One region of the Streptomyces sp. NPDC018031 genome, then DNA from elsewhere that is predicted to be linked to it. Evidence: riboswitches for the same ligand, from Rfam matches in the RefSeq annotation. Region 1 holds a riboswitch; each other region holds the start of a gene.
What was found. Region 1 has a riboswitch for cobalamin ahead of ACH4B3_RS02200 (ribonucleoside-diphosphate reductase subunit alpha). Riboswitches for the same ligand answer to the same signal wherever they lie in the genome.
Positions count from the first base shown of each region.

Region 2: linked by a shared signal. The riboswitch ahead of ACH4B3_RS11550 (prenyltransferase/squalene oxidase repeat-containing protein) and the one ahead of ACH4B3_RS02200 (ribonucleoside-diphosphate reductase subunit alpha) in region 1 are both predicted to bind cobalamin.
Region 3: linked by a shared signal. The riboswitch ahead of ACH4B3_RS06135 (FecCD family ABC transporter permease) and the one ahead of ACH4B3_RS02200 (ribonucleoside-diphosphate reductase subunit alpha) in region 1 are both predicted to bind cobalamin.

Region 1 is NZ_JBIRFT010000001.1:515,584-522,072, reverse strand. It holds gene ACH4B3_RS02205 (ribonucleotide-diphosphate reductase subunit beta) at 1-239, opposite strand, end outside; gene ACH4B3_RS02200 (ribonucleoside-diphosphate reductase subunit alpha) at 239-2,662, opposite strand; cobalamin riboswitch at 2,788-2,945, opposite strand; gene mctP (monocarboxylate uptake permease MctP) at 3,247-4,881, opposite strand; gene ACH4B3_RS02190 (DUF3311 domain-containing protein) at 4,878-5,138, opposite strand; gene ACH4B3_RS02185 (GntR family transcriptional regulator) at 5,367-6,149, opposite strand; gene ACH4B3_RS02180 (extracellular solute-binding protein) at 6,397-6,489, shown strand, end outside.
Region 2 is NZ_JBIRFT010000003.1:285,929-292,417, reverse strand. It holds gene ACH4B3_RS11560 (CbiQ family ECF transporter T component) at 1-1,219, opposite strand, end outside; gene ACH4B3_RS11555 (SCO2322 family protein) at 1,435-2,199, opposite strand; gene ACH4B3_RS11550 (prenyltransferase/squalene oxidase repeat-containing protein) at 2,199-3,512, opposite strand; cobalamin riboswitch at 3,716-3,846, opposite strand; gene ACH4B3_RS11545 (TetR family transcriptional regulator) at 3,962-4,573, opposite strand; gene ACH4B3_RS11540 (glycosyltransferase family 4 protein) at 5,082-6,395, shown strand.
Region 3 is NZ_JBIRFT010000001.1:1,429,845-1,436,333, reverse strand. It holds gene ACH4B3_RS06145 (ABC transporter substrate-binding protein) at 1-452, opposite strand, end outside; gene ACH4B3_RS06140 (ABC transporter ATP-binding protein) at 816-1,595, opposite strand; gene ACH4B3_RS06135 (FecCD family ABC transporter permease) at 1,595-2,629, opposite strand; cobalamin riboswitch at 2,807-2,946, opposite strand; gene ACH4B3_RS06130 (FABP family protein) at 2,939-3,511, opposite strand; gene ACH4B3_RS06125 (DsrE family protein) at 3,774-4,136, shown strand; gene ACH4B3_RS06120 (DUF3099 domain-containing protein) at 4,485-4,739, opposite strand; gene ACH4B3_RS06115 (DUF1416 domain-containing protein) at 5,173-5,460, opposite strand; gene ACH4B3_RS06110 (sulfurtransferase) at 5,518-6,357, opposite strand.

The DNA of each region.
Region 1 (6,489 bases):
AGCCGCCCGATCAGGTGCTGCTCGCCGGGGGAGAGCTTGGCGAGGTCGGCCACGTCGGAGTGGAGGTCGACCTCCTCCACGGTCCAGGTGTTCTTGATGGCGTTGCGGTAGTGCTCGTAGAAGGCCGGGTACCGCATCGGCCGCAGGGTGAGTTCGAAGCCCGGGTCGAGCAGGTTCTTCACCGCCGGGGCGGCGGCGCCGGAGGAGAGCGCCGTGCTGGTGGGGCTGTTGTCGGGCATTACTGGCAGGCCTCGCAGGACTCGGGGTTTTCCAGGGAGCAGGCGATCGCCTCGGCGTCGGGGGCGGCCTGCGGCACCGGGACGGTGGCCGCGGCGCCGGCCGCACGGGCCGACTGGGCGATCCGGGTCGCCGGACGCGACCGCAGGTAGTAGGTGGTCTTGATGCCCTGCTTCCAGGCGTACGCGTACATCGAGCTGAGCTTGCCGATGGTGGGCGAGGCCATGAACAGGTTGAGCGACTGGCTCTGGTCGAGGTACGGGGTGCGGGCGGCGGCCATGTCGATCAGCGCGCGCTGCGGGACCTCCCAGGCCGTGCGGTACAGGTCCCGCAGCTCCCGCGGCACCCAGGAGAAGTCCTGCACCGAGCCGTTGGACTCGCGCAGCGCCTCACGGGTCTGCGCGTCCCACACCCCGAGCCGCTTGAGGTCCTCCACCAGGTAGGAGTTGACCTGGAGGAACTCCCCGCTGAGCGTCTCGCGCTTGAAGAGGTTGGAGACCTGCGGCTCGATGCACTCGTAGACGCCCGCGATGGAGGCGATGGTCGCGGTCGGCGCGATGGCCAGCAGCAGCGAGTTGCGCATGCCGGTGACCGCCATCCGCTCGCGCAGCGCGGTCCACCGCTCCGGCCAGGTCACCTGGGCGCCGGCGTAGTGGTCGGGGTGGAGCACGCCGCGCGCGGTACGGGTGGCGGACCAGCCCGGGTGCGGGCCGTGCCGCTCGGCGAGGTCGCAGGACGCCTCGTACGCGGCGAGCATGATCCGCTCGGAGATCCGGGTGGACAGCGCCTTGGCCTCGGGGGAGTCGAAGGGCAGCCGCAGCCGGAAGAAGACGTCCTGCAGGCCCATCAGGCCCAGGCCCACCGGCCGCCAGCGCGAGTTGGAGGCGCCCGCCTGCTCGGTCGGGTAGAAGTTGATGTCCACCACGCGGTCGAGGAAGGTGACGGCGGTGCGGACGGTGGCGTCCAGCCGCTCCCAGTCCATGCCCGGGACGCCGTCCCCGGTGTCCGGGCCGAGATGCGCGGCGAGGTTGACCGAGCCCAGGTTGCACACCGCCGTCTCACCGTCGTCGGTGACCTCCAGGATCTCCGTGCAGAGGTTGGAGGAGTGCACCACCTTGCCCGGCTCGGCGGTCTGGTTGGCGGTGCGGTTGGCGGCGTCCTTGAAGGTCATCCAGCCGTTGCCGGTCTGCGCCAGGGTGCGCATCATCCGCGCGTACAGCACCCGGGCCGGGATGGTCCGCACCGCCTTGCCCGCCGCTTCGGCGCGCCGGTAGGCGGTGTCGAACTCCTCGCCCCACAGGTCGACCAGTTCCGGGACGTCGGACGGGGAGAACAGCGACCACTCGGCGTCCGCCTCCACCCGGCGCATGAACTCGTCCGGGATCCAGTGCGCGAGGTTGAGGTTGTGCGTGCGGCGGGCCTCCTCACCGGTGTTGTCGCGCAGCTCCAGGAACTCCTCGATGTCCGCGTGCCAGGTCTCCAGGTAGACGCAGGCCGCCCCCTTGCGACGACCGCCCTGGTTGACGGCGGCGACCGAGGCGTCCAGGGTGCGCAGGAACGGCACGATGCCGTTGGAGTGGCCGTTGGTGCCGCGGATCAGCGAACCCCGGGCCCGGATACGGGAGTAGGACAGGCCGATGCCGCCGGCGTGCTTCGACAGCCGGGCCACCTGGTGGTAGCGGTCGTAGATCGAGTCCAGCTCGTCCAGCGGCGAGTCCAGCAGGTAGCAGGACGACATCTGCGGGTGGCGGGTGCCGGAGTTGAACAGGGTGGGGGAGCTGGGCAGGTAGGACAGCGAGCTGGTCAGCCGGTACAGCTCGGACACCTCCGCCAGGGCCCGCTCCGAGAGGTTCTCGGCGAGGCCGCAGGCCACCCGCAGCAGGAAGTGCTGCGGGGTCTCGATCACCTGACGGGTCGTGGGGTGGCGCAGCAGGTAGCGGCTGTGCAGGGTGCGCAGGCCGAAGTAGCCGAAGCGGTCGTCGGCGCCGTCGGCCACGGTCTTGTCGACCAGGGTGTCGAGGCGGTCGGCGTGCGCCCGGACGAAGGCGAGGGTGGCGTCGGAGATCAGGCCCTCGCGGTGGCCGGTCTCGACCGAGGCGGAGAAGGACACCGCGCCCTGGCCGGCCGCCTCCTCCGCGATGGCGAGGGTGAGCAGCCGCGCGGCCAGCCGGGAGTACTCGGGTTCCTCGGAGATCATTCCGGCGGCGGCTTCGGTGGCGAGCGCCCGCAACTCCGCCTCGTCCGAACCCGGATGGCGGCCCCGCAGCGCGGCGGCCGCCACCTTCCCGGGGTCGGTGGCAGGCAGGTCGGCGGTGAGATCGGTCAGGGTGCGCAGCAGGGCGGTCCCCGGCGCGTCGGGCGCGGCCGTGGGGTCCTTGGGGTCCTGGGCTGCCGCTGAAACCGGATCGGCGGGCGCGATGGTCACGGAAGTGCTCTCCCTCGCTCGGCTGAGAGGGCCAGGAGGGCGGTGCGCGATGGGCGCCCACGGGCATGCCGAACCGATGACGGGGCACACCGTGCAGCGTCCACCGGCCCAACCCGCGAGGCCCGGACGTCTTCGAGGCCGTCGGCAGGTAACCGGACTTACGCGCACGCAAAAACACACACGTACACCGTTGCGGGACAGTTCCGGATTCGCACCGGATTCCCCTGCGGCGACAGCGAGGATGAGCATACATCTTGTGTTGGCCGCCGCATGCGCCCCCACATGTTGTGTCAGCAGGTTTGAGCTTTCGCACGATTGTGCTATATCGCGGCGATGCGTGCTCGGCCGCCGCGGCGCACCCGAAGAGGCACGGCGCACGGCGCGGGGGCGGGCCCGCGGCACGGGGCGCGGCGCACGCCAAGGGGCGCGGCGAGCTCGCCGCGCCCCTTGGTCGTCACGCTACCGCCCGGCCGGGCGCAGGACGGCACCACGGCGCCGTCCGGGAGGCGTTCGGAGGTGTGAGACCGGGCACGGCCTCCCCACCGCCCGGCGTACGGGCCGGCGCCCGCGGCGCCGGCCCCGGTTCAGTGCCCGCCCGGCGCACCCGCGGTCGCCGGCGGCAGTTCGGCCTTCACGCCGGCGTCGCCGATGTCGGCCGTGTAGTCCGACGGGGAGGTCTCGTCGATCCCGTCGGGCGCCTTCATCGCCCGCAGCAGCACCGTCAGCGCGACCGTCACCAGGACGTTGAGCACGAAGGCGGTCAGGCCGATGTAGCCGATCTCACCGATGCCCGGAATCTCCTTCTGGCTGCCGCCGAAGTGCTTCTGGGTCGGGCTGGCCACGCCGTACGCGGCCACCGTGCCGTAGATCATGCCGACCGCCCAGCCGGCGATGAGCGCCCAGCGGTGGAACCACCGGGTGAACAGCCCGCCGACCAGCGCCGGGAAGGTCTGCAGGATCCAGATGCCGCCCAGCAGCTGGAAGTTGATCGCCACCGTCTTGTCCATGCCCAGGACGAAGATCAGGGCACCCACCTTGACCAGCAGCGAGACCAGCTTGGAGACCTTCGTCTCCTGCTCCGGCGTGGCGTCCGGCTTGAGGAAGTCCTTGTAGATGTTGCGGGTGAACAGGTTCGCCGCGGCGATGGACATGATCGCCGCCGGGACCAGCGCGCCGATGCCGATCGCGGCGAACGCCACGCCCGCGAACCAGGCCGGGAACATGTCCTCGAACAGCTGCGGGATGGCGAGCTGCCCGTTGTCCACCTTCACGCCGGCCGCGATCGCCATGAAGCCCAGCAGCGCCAGCAGCCCGAGCACCAGCGAGTACAGCGGCAGGATCGTGGTGTTGCGGCGGATCACCTCGCGGCTGCGGCTGGAGAGCGTCGCGGTGATCGAGTGCGGGTACATGAACAGCGCCAGCGCCGAGCCGACCGCGAGCGTGGCGTACGCCCACTGGGACGCCTCCGCCGGTGCCAGCGACCCGCGCGGCTTCCCGGTCGCCTCGTTGGTCTGCCCGAACGCCTCCCCGGCCTTGGCGAAGATGGCGTCGAAGCCGCCCAGCTTGATCGGGATGTAGATGATCGCCACCGCGATGACCAGGTAGATCAGCGCGTCCTTGACGAAGGCGATCAGCGCCGGGGCGCGCAGGCCGGACGAGTAGGTGTACGCGGCGAGCACCCCGAAGGCGATCAGCAGCGGCAGGTCCTTGACGAACCAGTTGGTGTCCGCCCCGCCGCCGACGCCCATCACGTCCAGCACCGCCTGGATGCCGACCAGCTGGAGCGCGATGTACGGCATGGTGGCGAGGATGCCGGTGACCGCGACGGCCAGCGACAGCCCCTTGGAGCCGAAGCGGCCGCGGACGAAGTCCGAGGTGGTGACGTAGCCGTGCTTGTGCGACACCGACCACAGCCGGGGCAGGAAGGTGAAGATCAGCGGGTACACCAGGATGGTGTACGGGACGGCGAAGAAGCCCGCCGCGCCCGCGGCGTACACCGCGGCCGGCACCGCCACGAAGGTGTACGCGGTGTACAGGTCGCCGCCCAGCAGGAACCAGGTGATCCAGGTGCCGAAGCTGCGGCCGCCCAGACCCCACTCGTCGAGGCTGTTCTCGTTCTCGGCCTTGCGCCAGCGCGCGGCCAGGAACCCCATCACCGTGACGGCCAGGAAGAAGAAGATGAAGACGCCGAGCGCGACGCCGTTCACGTCGTTGCTCACTTCGCGGCACCTTCCTTGCGGGCCCGCTGCTCACGGCGGACCAGGACGTAGGCGACCGTGGTCAGCGCGGCCGAGACCGGCACCCACAGCATCTGGTACCAGTAGAAGAACGGGATGCCCCACAGGGTGGGGTCGACCTTGGCGTACGAGCCGACCCACAGCATCGCGATGAACGGTGCGACCAGGCAGATACCGGCCACCACACGCGAGGGTGTGACGACCGGTCTGGTGCCTTGCGTACCGGACGTTTCGGGCATGGCGCTGCTCCGTCCCCTCGGCTGATCACCTGTGTAACGCGCAGGAAATCTAAGCCAGCGGGCCGGGGGCCGTCACTACCCGTCCGTATATCGGTATGACAAATTCGAGCCATCCGCGGTCCGTGCGGGTGTTCCGGCGGGCACCGCCCGACCGGTGGCGCCGCCGCCCGCCCCGCCGGGCCGAGCCCCCCGGCGGGTGGCCCGGCGCCCCGCGGGGCCGGGGCCGGTTCAGTCGTTGGGGCGCTTCAGGCGCGCGACGAACTTGTATCGATCGCCGCGGTAGACCGAGCGCACCCACTCCACCGGGGCGCCGCTCGCGTCCAGCGAGTGCCTGGACAGCATCAGCATCGGCAGCCCCACGTCGGTGCCGAGCAGACCCGCCTCGCGCGGGGTCGCCAGGGAGGTCTCGATGGTCTCCTCCGCCTCCGCCGGGCGTACGTCGTACACCTCGGCCAGCGCGGTGTAGAGCGAGGAGTACTTCACCAGGCTGCGCCGCAGCGCGGGGAAGCGCTTCGCGGACAGGTGGGTGGTCTCGATCGCCATCGGCTCACCGCTGGCCAGCCGCAGTCGCTCGATCCGCAGCACCCGGCCGCCGGTGGCGATGTCCAGCAGGCCGGCGAGCCGGTCGTCCGCGGTCACGTAGCCGATGTCCAGCAGCTGCGAGGTGGGTTCCAGTCCCTGCGCCCGCATGTCCTCGGTGTAGGAGGTGAGTTGCAGCGCCTGCGACACCTTGGGCTTGGCGACGAAGGTGCCCTTGCCCTGGATGCGCTCCAGCCGGCCCTCCACCACCAGCTCCTGGAGCGCCTGCCGGACCGTGGTACGGGAGGTGTCGAACTCGGCCGCCAGGGTGCGCTCCGGCGGGACCGGGGTGCCCGGCGGCAGCGTCTCGGTCATCTCCAGCAGATGCCTCTTGAGCCGGTAGTACTTGGGTACGCGAGCGGTGCGCCCCCCGCCGGCCCCGCCGCTGTTCTCGGCCGCGGCCCTGGCCGTGGTGTCCCCGTCGGTCTCCATGGCGCGCCTTCCCGACTCCTGTCCTGCTGCCGTCACCGGCTCCTCCGTCTTCAGCGGCTCACATCGTGGCACGGTCCGGCCCCAGGCGACCTGTCAGCTCAGATGTCCTCAGATGTCGGTCCGATAACGGAGCCGACAGCGACTCTTATACACCCTTGACACCCCTAAAGGTCTAGGCCAAGCTGCGGGGCACTGGTCTAAACCATTAACCATTAAAGACCACATCCAGTCCTTTGAGGAGAGTGCTGTGAAGCGTGGGCTCATAGCGGCGACCGGTGTCGCGGCATTGCTGGTGAGCGTCGCGGCCTGTGGGTCCGACGACGGGGACGACAACAAGTCG
Region 2 (6,489 bases), on a different contig from region 1:
AACGCGGCCGGGCCGCGGCGCGGGACGCGGCCGGGACCCCTGACGCGGGACCGGCCGGGGTACGGGACGGGGGACGGGAGGCGGCCGGGGTACGGGACGCGGGCCCGGTCCGGGCCGGGGCCGCCGCCCCGGACGAGGGGCGGGCCGGCGCCGGCGCGACGAACGCCGGTACCAGGCCGAGCAGCACCGACGCGGCGGGCCACAGCGGCAGCGTGGGCGCGGTGAGCGGCACCGCGGGCGGGTGCAGCGCCTGCGGCGCGTAGTCGGAGGCCCAGATCATCAGGGCCGCGACCGCCGCGCCCGACCCGGCCACCAGCCAGGCCCGCAACCCCCAGCGGTCCGGCCGGTACCGGGTCCGCACCGACCGGCGGCCGCCCAGGCGGAGGCCGCCCAGCGCGGCGGCGAGCCCGGCCAGCAGCACCGGCAGCCCGTACCCGGCGCCCTGCGCGGCGAGCAGCCCGTAGGTGCCGGCGCAGACGCCGAGCAGCCCGCCGAGGGTGAGCGCCGTGGTGGTGTGGCGCACCGCCGCCGGGACCCGGGCGGTACGGCCGTACCCCCGGGCGTCCATCGCCGCGGCCAGCGCCACCGACCGCTCCAGCGCGCCCTCCAGGACCGGCATCCCCACCTGGAGGAGCGCCTTCACCCCCCGGTCGGGGCGGCCGCGCAGCCGCCGGGCGGACCGCAGCCGCTGCACGTCGGCCACCAGGTTCGGCGCGAACGTCATGGCGACGACCACCGCGACGCCGGCCTCGTAGAGCGCGCCGGGCAGCGACTTCAGCAACCGGACCGGGTTGGCGAGGGCGTTCGCCGCACCGACGCAGATGAGCAGGGTGGCCAGCTTGAGCCCGTCGTAGAAGGCGAACAGCAGGCCCTCGGCGGTGACCGCGCCACCGAGCCGCACCCCGCGCGCCCAGTCCGGGAGCGGCACCTCGGGGAGGGTGACCAGCACCCGGGTGCCGGGGATGGGCGAGCCGAGGAAGACCGCGAAGAACAGCCGGATCGCCAGCACCAGCAGGCCGATCCGGAGGAACGCGCCGTAGGACCGGGCCCACGGCGCGTCGGTGCGGCGCACCGCGACCACATAGCCCGCGACCGCGATCAGCAGCCCGAGCAGCAGCGGGTTGGTGGTGCGGGACGCGGCGGTCGCCAGTCCCAGCGCCCACAGCCACCAGGCGCCGGCGTGCAGGGCGGTGCGGCGGGTCTCCCTGGGGGCCCGCAGCCGTTCGGCGAGCGAGGCCGCCCCGCTCGCGGTGCCCTTCGGGGTGCCGGGTGCGCCGCCCCGGGCGCCCTCCGGCGGGTCGGCCGCGGTGCCGCCGGGCGCGCCCTGCGGCGCGCCGGGTCCGGTGCCGCCGCGGCGGCCGGGCACCGCCCCGCACTCGCCCCCGGGTCCGCCTTCGGCCGCACCGGGCCGGGACGGGCGGGGTCCGCCGGCGCTCATCCGCGGCGGCGGCGCGCCTGCCACAGGGCGGCGGCCCCGAGCGCGACCACGGCGGCGGCCCCGCCGATCAGACCGGCCGAGGGGCCGGCGTCCCCGCCGTCCCCGCCGTCCGCCCGGGATCCGCCGTCGTCGTCGGCGGATCCCGAACCGGCGGACCGGGAGACGACCTCCGCGCAGCCGGACCGGGGGTAGCCGCCGATGGCGCAGAGCAGCGCCGAGGAGTCGTAGCGCAGCGGCTCGGCGACCGCGGCCAGCGCGTCCGCCGCGGTGGCGCCGCCGGCGACCCGGGCGCAGGCGGTGCGGGCCGCCGGCGGGGTGTGCCCGTCCGGCGCGTCGGCCGCGGTACCGAAGTCGATGACCACGGCGACCCGCTTGCCGCCGTCCCCGGCCGGGGTGTCCCCGCAGATGGTGTCGAAGGAGGCGGTGCCGCGCGGCCGCGTGGCGTTCCGCGAGTCGGGGCTGACGGCGTACCGGAACCCGACGGTGTCGCCGTCCCCGGGCCGGGCGGTCCCCGGGCCCTGCGTGGCGTAGGTCCACCGCCCGCCGTCCCGCTCCCAGTAGGACCAGTAGCGGTAGCCGTCGGCCGCGGCCGCGGGGGTGGCGCCGAGGGCGATCAGGGCTCCGGCCGCCAGGGCGGCCACCGCGCCGGATATCGCCGTGCCCGGGACGGCGGACGGCCGCGCCCGGGGCGGTGCGGGCGGGCGCGCGGTCCCGTCCGTCCCGGGGCCGGTCCGCCTCCGGGGGGTCGCTGCGGTGTCCATCAGTGCTGCTGCTTCTTCCGGCCGCTCAGCAGGAAGCCGATGCCGATGCCCATGACCGCGCCGACGCCGACGATCCACCAGACGCCGTAGCCGCCGTCGTCGTCGTTGTCGTCCTTGTCGTTCTCGGAGTCCTTCTTCCGCTCGGTCCCGCTCGGGTCGGCCGACGGCGTCCCGGCGCCGGGGCCGGTCTCGCCGAGCGCGCGGAGCAGGTCGGTACCGCCGAAGTCCCGCGGATCGGCCCCGGCGGCGCGGCCCGCGAGGATGAGCTTGGCCAGCGCCGCGGGCTGGTCCTCGGCCCAGGCGACGGCCCCGGCCTCCTTGCCGGTCAGCCACTTCAGCGGCTTGGCGGCGGCCTCCCGGTGGCCGCCGGCGGCCAGTGCGAGCACCGCGTCCGCGGTGCCGCCGACGTCGGGCTGCTTCTCCTGCCCCGGCATCGTGCCGTTGAGGTGCTGGCCGTTGGCGGCGAGCGCGGCGGACAGGTAGGCGGTGGCGGCGTCCGCGCCGGCCGCCGGTTCCCGCGCGGCCTTGTCGTCGCCGCTGCCGCCGTCGCAGTCCAGCGGCGCGAGCGGCTTGTCCGTCTTGTCTGCCTTCGCGACGTCGAACACGAATCCCTTGCCGTGGGCGGCGAGCGCGGCGGCCGTGGTGGCCAGCGGGTTGGCGTGCAGCTTGCCCTTGTCCGGCTGGTAGGCGAAGGCGCCGCGCTCGTCCCGGTCGGCGTCGCAGCCCAGTTGCAGCGCGAGCAGCGCGTCGTACGGGCTGTGGCCGCCCTTGGCGGAGGTGATCCCGGCGGGGTCCTCGCCGGCGGCCGCGAAGGCCCCGATCACGGTGGCGGTGGAGTTGGCGTCGCTGGGGCTGCCCGGGTTCATGCCCCAGCCACCGTCGTCGTTCTGCTGCCGCTTGAGCCAGGCGATGCCCTTCTCCACCACGGCGCCCCGGCCGCCGACCGCGGCCAGCGCCTGCACGGCGGCCGCCGTGGCGTCGCTGAACTCGCCCTTCTTCGGCTCGCAGGGCGTCGCCGTCTCGTCGCGGTAGGCCGCGAACCCGCCGTCCGCGCACTGCTGTCCGGCCAGCCAGTCGACGGCCGCCGCGGGCGGCGTGAGGCCGGACGCGTCCTGCGCGAGGAGTGCCAGGGACTGCCGCCAGACGCCGTCGAACCGGGGGTCTCCGGAGCCGTACAGGGCCTCCGGCAGGGCGGATGCCGTGGGCTTGGGCGTGTCCTGCCGGGCTGCTCCGGCGGCGGTCGCGGCGGGCGCGAGGGCCGTGCCCAGGACGACGGAGACAGCCAGAGCCGCTGCGCTGCGGCGTGCGTTCATGGGACGGTGCCTCTCGGTGGAGACCGGCCGGGCCGGTTGACGTCGTTGCGGTGGGTGGTGCGGTTCTGCGCAGCCGCGCGCGGCCGACCACCCGCGCGCCCGCATCGGTTGCGGCCGGCGACGCGGAGGCACCGGGCCCGGCTCCGTATTCCTCGACGGTGCCGCGTCCCGGCGGCGCAGCGTGCGCGGCGCCGCCGGTGACGGGAGCCTGTGCGACGTCCGGCCGGGCGCTCCGGCTCGTACGGCGCCGGGAAGGGCCGTACTCACGGTTGCGGGTCAGCGCCGGATTCGCACCGGCTTCTCCCGATCGGACACCGATGAAGTTGTGCACGGACACTCTAACCGGGGCGGTGTCCGTGACCCGGCCCCGGCTCGGGCGCGTACCGGTGACCGGCCGGTCCGGGCGGCGGACGACGGGCGCTTGGGCCGACCGGGCGGCCGGCCGTCGGTCAGCGGCGGGCCGGCGCGGTCAGGTCGATCAGCCGGCACACCGTCTCGATGTCGATCTTGACCTGGGCGATCGAGGCCCGTCCCGACAGCCAGGTGATGAGCGCCGAGTGCCAGGTGTGCTCGATGACCCGCACCGCCGAGAGCTGTTCGGCGGTCGGCGACCCCGTCAGGCCCATGGCGTCCAGGATGATCGCGGTGGTGAGCCGGGAGACCGCGTCGACCTCCGGGCTCACCGAGCGGTCGGCGAAGGTCAGCGCCCGCACCATCGCGTCCGCCAGCTGCGGTTCGCGCTGCAGCGCGCGGAACGCCCGCATCAGGGTCTGGGCCACCCGCGCCGCGGGTTCGGGCTCGGTCGGCGGACGCTTGCGCAGCGTCTCGTGCATCTGCTGGAGCTGGTCCTGCATGGTCGCGACGAGCAGATGGACCTTGGAGGGGAAGTAGCGGTACAGCGTGCCCAGGGCCACCTGCGACGTCTCGGCCACCTCGCGCATCTGCACCGCGTCGAAGCCGCCCCGGCTCGCCAACTGGGCGCTGGCGTGCAGGATCCGGCGGCGGCGTGCTTCCTGCCGCTCGGTCAGCTGCAGGGAGGCTGGCTTGGCTTCTGCGGTCATCTGTCCTACTTCGGTGCCTTCGGTACGTTCCGTCTGCAGGCTGCGGACACCGTGCATGATGGCAGGGCCGCCGGAGTGGTGCGAGTCACTGAAACGTGTTCCAGGCTAACCCCGCCGAAGCCCGCCCGGAGCGCCGTCGTCCCAGCTCGGACAGGTTCCTGCCGCCGGTCGCGGTACTCGCCCGTCAGGTGACGGTGCGTCGGGGTCCGGTGCTCCGGCGCCGCCCGCCGGACGGCCCGCCGGGCGCCCCGCCGCCCACCGGTCCCGCGGCCGTCGCCGCTGGTGCGGCACGGTGCCCGGGCGACCCGGCGGCGGCCCGGCCGGCACCCGGCCGGGGCGCCGCGCGGCACCGGGCGGCGGCAGTGGCGCGGATCACCCGTCCCGCCCCGGGCGGGCCGGTGCCGGGCGGGTATCTTCGGACTTCTCCGGCGATCCGTAAGTGAAACTTGTTCTAGCCGTTTGCTTGCGGATACGCTCCCGCTGAACTGCACCGAGAAGGGGGCCGCGAGTGACCGGCGACAGGCCGCTGCGCATCGCGCTGCTCACCTACAAGGGGAACCCGTTCTGCGGTGGCCAGGGCGTCTACGTACGCCACCTCTCGCGCGAACTGGCGCGACTGGGCCACCACGTCGAGGTGATCGGGGCCCAGCCGTACCCGGTCCTGGACGACGGGGTCACCCTCACCGAGCTGCCCAGCCTCGACCTGTACCGGCAGCCCGACCCCTTCCGGACCCCCGCGCGCGGGGAGTACCGCGACTGGATCGACGCGCTGGAGGTCGCCACCATGTGGACCGGCGGCTTCCCCGAGCCGCTCACCTTCAGCCTGCGGGCCCGCCGCCATCTCGCCGCCCGGCGCGGCCAGTTCGACGTCGTGCACGACAACCAGACCCTCGGCTACGGCCTGCTCGGCCTGCACCGCGTCGGGTTCCCGCTGGTCACCACCATCCACCACCCCATCACCGTGGACCGGCGGCTGGAACTGGACGCCGCCCCCGACTGGCGCCGCCGCGCCTCGGTGCGCCGCTGGTACGGCTTCACCCGGATGCAGAAGCGGGTCGCCGGACGGCTGCCCTCGGTGCTCACCGTCTCCGGCTCCTCCCGCCGGGAGATCATGGACGACCTGGGGGTGCGCGCCGACCGGGTCCACGTGGTCCCCATCGGCGCCGACGCCCGGCTGTTCGCCCCGGACCCGGCCGTCCCCGAGGTGCCCGGCCGCATCGTCACCACCTCCAGTGCCGACGTCCCCCTCAAGGGCCTGGTCCACCTGGTCGAAGCGCTCGCCAAGGTCCGCACCGAGCAGCCCGACGCCCATCTGGTGGTGGTCGGCAAGCGGCCCGAGGAGGGGCCGGTGGCCGCCGCGATGACCCGCTACGGCCTGGAGGAGGCGGTCCGGTTCGTCAAGGGCATCAGCGACGCCGAGCTGGTCGACCTGATACGCGGGGCCCAGATCGCCTGCGTCCCCTCCCTCTACGAAGGCTTCTCGCTGCCCGCCGCCGAGGCGATGGCCACCGGCACCGCCCTGGTCGCCACCACCGGCGGCGCCATCCCCGAGGTGGCCGGCCCCGACGGCGAGACCTGCCTGGCCGTACCGCCCGGTGACTCCCAGGCACTCGCCGCCGCACTGACCCGCCTGCTCGGCGACGACGAGCTGCGGCGCCGGCTCGGCGCCGCCGGCCGCGACCGGGTACTGAGCCGGTTCACCTGGGAACAGGCCGCCCGCGGCACCGCCGACCACTACCGCACCGCCATCGCCGAACAGGGCCCCGCCGCCCGCCGCGCCGCCCCCGTCCCCGTCGCCGCACCACCACGGCAGTTCACCTGACCCACACCGGCCCGGCCCGGCGGCACCCCCCGCCCCCGCCGGCCGGACCGACCGCCCCCACCGCCCCCACCCACGGCGCCCCCACCGCCCACCG
Region 3 (6,489 bases), 910 kb from region 1:
CCGATGCCGAGCTTCTCCAGGGCGGCCGGGGTGAACCCGTCGTCCTCGCCGAAGCCGTAGTTCCAGCCGGCGAAGACCAGGTCGGCCCGGGCGTCCAGCACCATCTCCTTGTTGATCTCCTTCTTCGACAGCCACCGGACCTTGTCGTAGCCGTCCTTCCAGGGCACCCCGGCCAGGTCGCCCTTGTCGTCGGGCGTCACGAACCCGGCCATCCGGTCCTCCAGACCGAGGGCGAACATGATCTCGGTGATGCCGACGTCGTTGGTGACCACGCGCCGCGGCATCTCCGCGTAGGTGGTCTCGACGCCGCAGTTCTCGACGGTGACCGGGTAGTGGCCGGACCGGTCGTGCTTCCCGGCGGTGGTCTCGTCGTCCTTGACCTCGGCCCCGCACCCGGCCAGGGCCAGGGCAGCGACGAGGAGCAGGGCGGGCGTGCGGGAACGGGCGTGCATGGGGACCTCACAGGGTGGGTGGGGGAGGTACGGGGAGGCACAGGGCGGGTGGGTGGGAGAGGCACAGCGCGGGTGGGCGGGGGAGACGCAGCGCGGGTGGGCGGGGGAGACGCAGCGCGGGTGGGTGGGGGAGGCACAGGGTGGGTGGGCGGGAGAGGCACAGCGCGGGTGGGCGGGAGAGACGCAGCGCGGGTGGGTGGGGGAGGCACAGGGCGGGTGGGCGGGAGAGACGCAGCGCGGGTGGGTGGGGGAGGCACAGCGCGGGTGGAGTGGGGCGGGGCGGGGTGGTGCGCGTCGGTCCCGGTCCCGGTCCCGGTCCCGGAACCCGGTCCCGGACCCGGTCCCGGGGGTGGGACCGGGGCCTCAGGGGGCGGTGGCCGGCAGCCGGTCGAAGAGGAGTTGCACCGCGCCGGTCTCCGGGTGCCGCACCCGGTGCGCGCGCACGCCGAAGACGTCGGCGAGCAGCTCCGGGGTGAGGACGTCGTGCGGGGTGCCGGAGGCGACGATCCGGCCGCCCGCGACGACGTACAGGCGGTCGCAGTGGACGGCGGCGAGGTTGAGGTCGTGGAGGGCGGCCAGCACGGTCAGCCCGGCGTCCCGCACCAGCGCCAGCACCTCCAGCTGCTGGGCGATGTCCAGGTGGTTGGTGGGCTCGTCCAGGACGAGGACGGCGGGCTGCTGGGCGAGCGCCCGGGCGATCAGCACCCGCTGCTTCTCGCCGCCGGAGAGGGTGTGGAAGTTCCGGTCGGCGAGGTGGGCGGCGCCGACCCGGGCCAGCGCCGCCGTGCACAGTTCCCGGTCGGTCGCGCTGGTGCGGCCGGCGGCGCTCTGGTGCGGCAGCCGGCCCATGGCGACCACTTCCGCGGCGGTGAAGCCGAACTCCCCGGTGGATTCCTGGGGGAGTGCGGCCAGCCGCCGGGCGCCGTCCCGCGCGCTCAGGGTGCGCAGGTCCGTGCCGTCCAGCCGGATCGCGCCGGCGGTGGGGCGCAGGGCGCGGTAGACGCAGCGCAGCAGGGTGGACTTGCCGCTGCCGTTGGGGCCGACGAGGCCGACCAGCGCCCCGCTGTCCGCCCGCAGGGTGAGGTCGTCCACCAGCCGGGCCCCGGCGACGTCCACGGTCACGTTCTCGATGTCGAGCCGCATCAGGCACCTCCGAGGTGGTGGCCGCGGCGGCGCATCAGCAGCACGAAGCACGGCACGCCGATGACGGCGGTGATCACGCCGACCGGGAGTTCGACGGGTGCCAGCAGCACCCGGGACAGGATGTCGACCCAGACCAGCAGGACCGCGCCGAGCAGCGGGGCGACCGCCAGCACCCGGCGGTGGTCCGCGCCGACGAGCATCCGGGTGATGTGCGGGACCATCAGTCCGACGAACCCGATCGCCCCGCTGACCGCCACCACCGCGCCGGTGACGGCGGCGGTCACCACGAACAGTTCGGTGCGCAGCCGCCGGGCGTCCACGCCGAGCGCGGCGGCGGTCTCGTCGCCCATGGCGAGCGCGTTGAGCCGGCGGGCGGCCAGCGCCAGGTAGCCGAGTCCGGCGGCGACGGCGGCGGCCGCGATCGGTACCGAGGGCCAGCCCGCTCCGCTGAGGCTGCCCAGCAGCCACATCATCGCGGCACGGGCGGCCTCGCCGCGGTCGGCGCTGAACACCATCAGGGTGGTGATCGCCGAGAAGCCGTAGTACATGGCGGTGCCGGTGAGGACCAGGCGCAGCGGGGTGAGCCCCTGCGGGGTGCGGGCCGCGGCGTAGACCAGGGCCATGGCGGCGAGCGCGGAGACGAACGCGGAGGCCGACAGGGCCCAGATGCCGAGGCCGGTGAAGGCGCCGAAGAGCAGGACGGCGTTGGCGCCGACCGCGGCTCCGGAGGAGATGCCCAGGACGAAGGGGTCGGCGAGCGCGTTGCGGACCATCGCCTGCACCGCCACCCCCACCGCCGACAGCCCGGCGCCGACGACCGCGGCGAGCACGGCGCGCGGGAAGCGCAGTTCCCAGACGATGGTGTAGGCGGCGACCTCGTGCCGCTCGATGGCCGAGCCGGTGAGCCCGGCGCGCAGATAGCGCAGCACCTCGGGCCAGCCGATGCCGGCCGAGCCCAGGCCGGCCCCGCAGACCAGGGATATCAGCAGGGCGGCGCAGCCCGCGCCGACCAGCGGGGGGAGCGGCAGCCGCAGCGGTGCGCCGGGTGCGCGCGGGCCGGCGGTCTCGGTGTCGGGTGCGGTCCTGGTGGTGGCTGCCACGGGCGGGTCGCCTTCGCCTCGGGCCGTTTCGTACCTACGGGAAAGGGCGCCCGGGGCGGGCTGTGCGGGCACAGCGCCGGTGGCGGATCCCCTCGCAGTCCACGGCGAGTTGTCAGGAACGACCGCCGCCGCAGGTGATCTGGCTCGCGTCCCTCGCGGGACGCCCACAGTTGCGGGTCAGCGCCGGATTTCGACCGGACTTCCCCTGCGGGGCGGGTGGAGAAGGTGCTGCTGGAACCGGGTCTAGCGGAAGAACGCGATCCCGTCGTCCGGGAGGTCGCCGAGGTCCTTGGCCCAGGCCGCGACCTCTTCCGGGGTCACCGCCTTCTTCAGGTGCGCCGACATGTAGGGGCGGAGCGGCACCTCGGGGGTGGCCTTCTCGCCGACCCACATCAGGTCGCCCTTGACGTAGCCGTACAGTCGCTTGCCGCCGGAGTAGGGCCCGGAGGCGGCGGTGCGCGCGACCGCGTCGGTGACGACGTCGATCTGCGGCTTGCCCTCGGCCAGCTCGCCGTACCAGACCTCGACCACGCCCTGGTCGCGGACCATCACGATCTCGACCTTGCGGTCCTTGTCGATGCGCCAGTAGCCGGACTCGGACTCCAGCGGGCGGACCTTCTTGCCCTCGCTGTCGAGCACCCAGCTGCGGGAGACGTACTCCAGGAAGTCCCGGCCGTCATGGCTGAAGGTGACTTCCTGTCCGAAGTTGCACTTCTCCGAGCCGGGGAAGTCGGCGACGCCGGCGCCCGCCCAGTTCCCGAGGAGGAAGGCGAGGGGCACGAGGTCCGGGTGGAGGTCGGACGGGATCTCGATCATGGAATCAGGCGATCTGTGGAGAGGGGCGGGAGGGGAGTCAGCGCTGGCCCTGGTACAGCTTCTTCCAGGTCAGCCCGGCGAAAGCGACGACAGCGACGGCGACCAGGACCAGCAGGGTGGTGAAGACTGCCTCAAGCACGAGCGCGCTCCTCGGACGGAGTGAGGGTTTTACGGACCGTGGCCAAGTCTAGTGGGCGGTCCGCGCGCCGGTGCTGTGAGGTGCGCGGCAGGAGGCGGGCGCGCCGCGCACTACAGTGCCGACATGGCCAAGAAGCTGGTGATCAAGGTGACGGCGGGCGCCGACGCGCCCGAGCGGTGCTCGCAGGCGTTCACGGTGGCGGCGGTGGCCGCGGCCAGCGGGGTCGAGGTCTCGCTGTGGCTGACCGGGGAGTCCACCTGGTTCGCGCTGCCGGGGCGGGCGGCGGAGTTCGAGCTGCCGCACGCGGCCCCGCTGCCGGAGCTGCTCGACGGCATCCTGGCGGGCGGCACCGTCACGGTGTGCACGCAGTGCGCGGCGCGCCGCGGGATCGAGGAGAAGGATCTGATCGAGGGCGCCCGGATCGCCGGGGCGCAGGTCTTCGTGAGCGAGATCATGCCGGACGGCGTGCAGGCCCTCGTCTACTGAGGGGGCGCCGCCGGCGGCCCGGACGGGCGTGGCACGGGCCGGCGGGCTCGGATGGCGGGGCGCCGGCCGGTGGGCCCCGGACGGGCGTGGCGCCGGCCGGTGGGCCGCGGCCGGGCGTGGCACGGGCATTCCGGGTCCGCCCCACCGTCGTGCGGGCCCGGTCTTCGTGCGGGCCCGGTCTTCGTGCTGGTCCGGCCTTCGTTCAGGCCCGGCTTTCGTGCTGGTCCGGCCGTCGTGCGCGGCGGCCGTCGGTGCGGACCGGTGCGACGTTCCCGTGGGGTGTTCCGGCGCGGTGTGGCGCCGTGCTCCGGCGTGGTGTTCCGGCGCGCGGGGCCGGGTGGGCGCCGTTCAGCGCGGCTCGCGGCGGTCGATCTCGCGCCACCACTCGTCCGACTGCCGGTCGCCGGTCTCGTCCCACCACCGGTCGTCCGGCCCCCGCCGGTTGGCGACGATCGCGGCGAACGGGGGGATGACCATGGCGACGACGCACATCCCGACGGCCACTGGTACCGACCACAGCCGCACCACGGCCCAGGCCGTGATGAAGAGCGCCAGACACACTCCCATCAGTACGAAATAGGTGTGGCGCCGTCGCGCGTACATACCTTCAGCCTACGGCCGGGGGCGCCGTCCGGCACCGGCCCCGGCCGGGGCGGACGGGTGGGTCCGCGCCACCGCCGCGCCCCGCGCCGCGCGGGCGGGCGCCGGTGTCCGCCCCGCGCGCCCGGGGCTGCCCGGCGCCGCTCCCCGGCACCGCCCCCGGGCCCGGGGCAGCGCAGGCGAGGGATGCCGGGTGCGGCGACGGCGAGGGATGCCGGACGCGCGGGGAGAACCGGGGCCACCGGGCATGCGGCGACGGCCGGGGGGTTCCGGTGGCCCGGCGGCGACGGCCGGGGGTTCCGGGAGCCCGGCGACGGCGGGGCTCCGGGGCCTCGCCGACGGCCGGGGGTTTCCGGGCATGCGGCGAGGGCCGCACCCCGCCGAGGCGTCCAACCCCGGGGTGCGGCCCTCGTCTCGCTGAGCCGGTGCGCACGGCTCAGACGGCGATGGCGACCTCCGCCAGTCCGCCCTTCTGGGCGACGACGGTGCGGTCCGCGGTCGCGCCCGGGACGAGGGCGCGCACGGTCCAGGTGCCCTCGGCGGCGTAGAACCGGAACTGTCCGGTGGCGGAGGTGGGGACCTCCGCGGTGAACTCGCCGGTGCTGTCCAGCAGGCGCACGTAACCGGTGACGGGCTCGCCGTCGCGGGTCACCGAACCCTGGATGGTGGTCTCACCGGGCTTGACGGACGAGGCGTCGGGGCCGCCGGCCTTGGCTCCACACATGTTGATGTCCTTCGGTCGTAGTCGGTCGGGGGTGACGGGATAGCCGGACCGCTCGGGTCAGCTGTGGGCGCCGAGCTCGATCGGCACGCCGACCAGGGAGCCGTACTCGGTCCAGGAGCCGTCGTAGTTCTTGACGTTGGACTGGCCGAGCAGCTCGTGCAGCACGAACCAGGTGTGCGCGGAGCGCTCACCGATACGGCAGTAGGCGATGGTGTCCTTCGACAGGTCGACGCCCTCGCCCTCGTAGAGGGCCTTGAGCTCCTCGTCGGACTTGAAGGTGCCGTCGTCGTTGGCCGACTTCGACCACGGGATGTTGCGGGCGGTCGGCACGTGGCCCGGGCGCTGCGACTGCTCCTGCGGCAGGTGCGCGGGGGCCAGCAGCTTTCCGGAGAACTCGTCGGGGGAGCGCACGTCGACCAGGTTCAGCGAACCGATCGCGGCCACCACGTCGTCGCGGAAGGCGCGGATCGAGGCGTCCTGGGCCTTGGCCTTGTACTCGGTGGCCGGGCGCGACGGCACCTCGGCGACCAGGTCGCGGGAGTCCAGCTCCCACTTCTTGCGGCCGCCGTCGAGGAGCTTGACGTCCTGGTGGCCGTAGAGCTTGAAGTACCAGTAGGCGTAGGCCGCGAACCAGTTGTTGTTGCCGCCGTAGAGGACGACCGTGTCGTCGTTGGCGATGCCCTTCTCGGAGAGCAGCTTCTCGAAACCGGCCTGGTCCACGAAGTCGCGGCGCACCGGGTCCTGGAGGTCCTGCTTCCAGTCGATCCGGACGGCGTTCCTGATGTGGTTCTTCTCGTAGGCCGAGGTGTCCTCGTCGACCTCGACGATGACGGTCTTCGGGTCGTCGATCCGGGCCTGGACCCAGTCGGCGTCGACCAGGACGTCACTGCGGCTCATTGTTCTCTCCTCCGGGGCAGTTGCGGCGGTGCGGGGCAGTACGGGACGCACGGCGGTACGGCGGGGCGATGGAGCGCGGTTCCCTCGGCGGGGGCCGGGGACACCCCCGTGCGCGGAGTCGGGCAGCCCTGA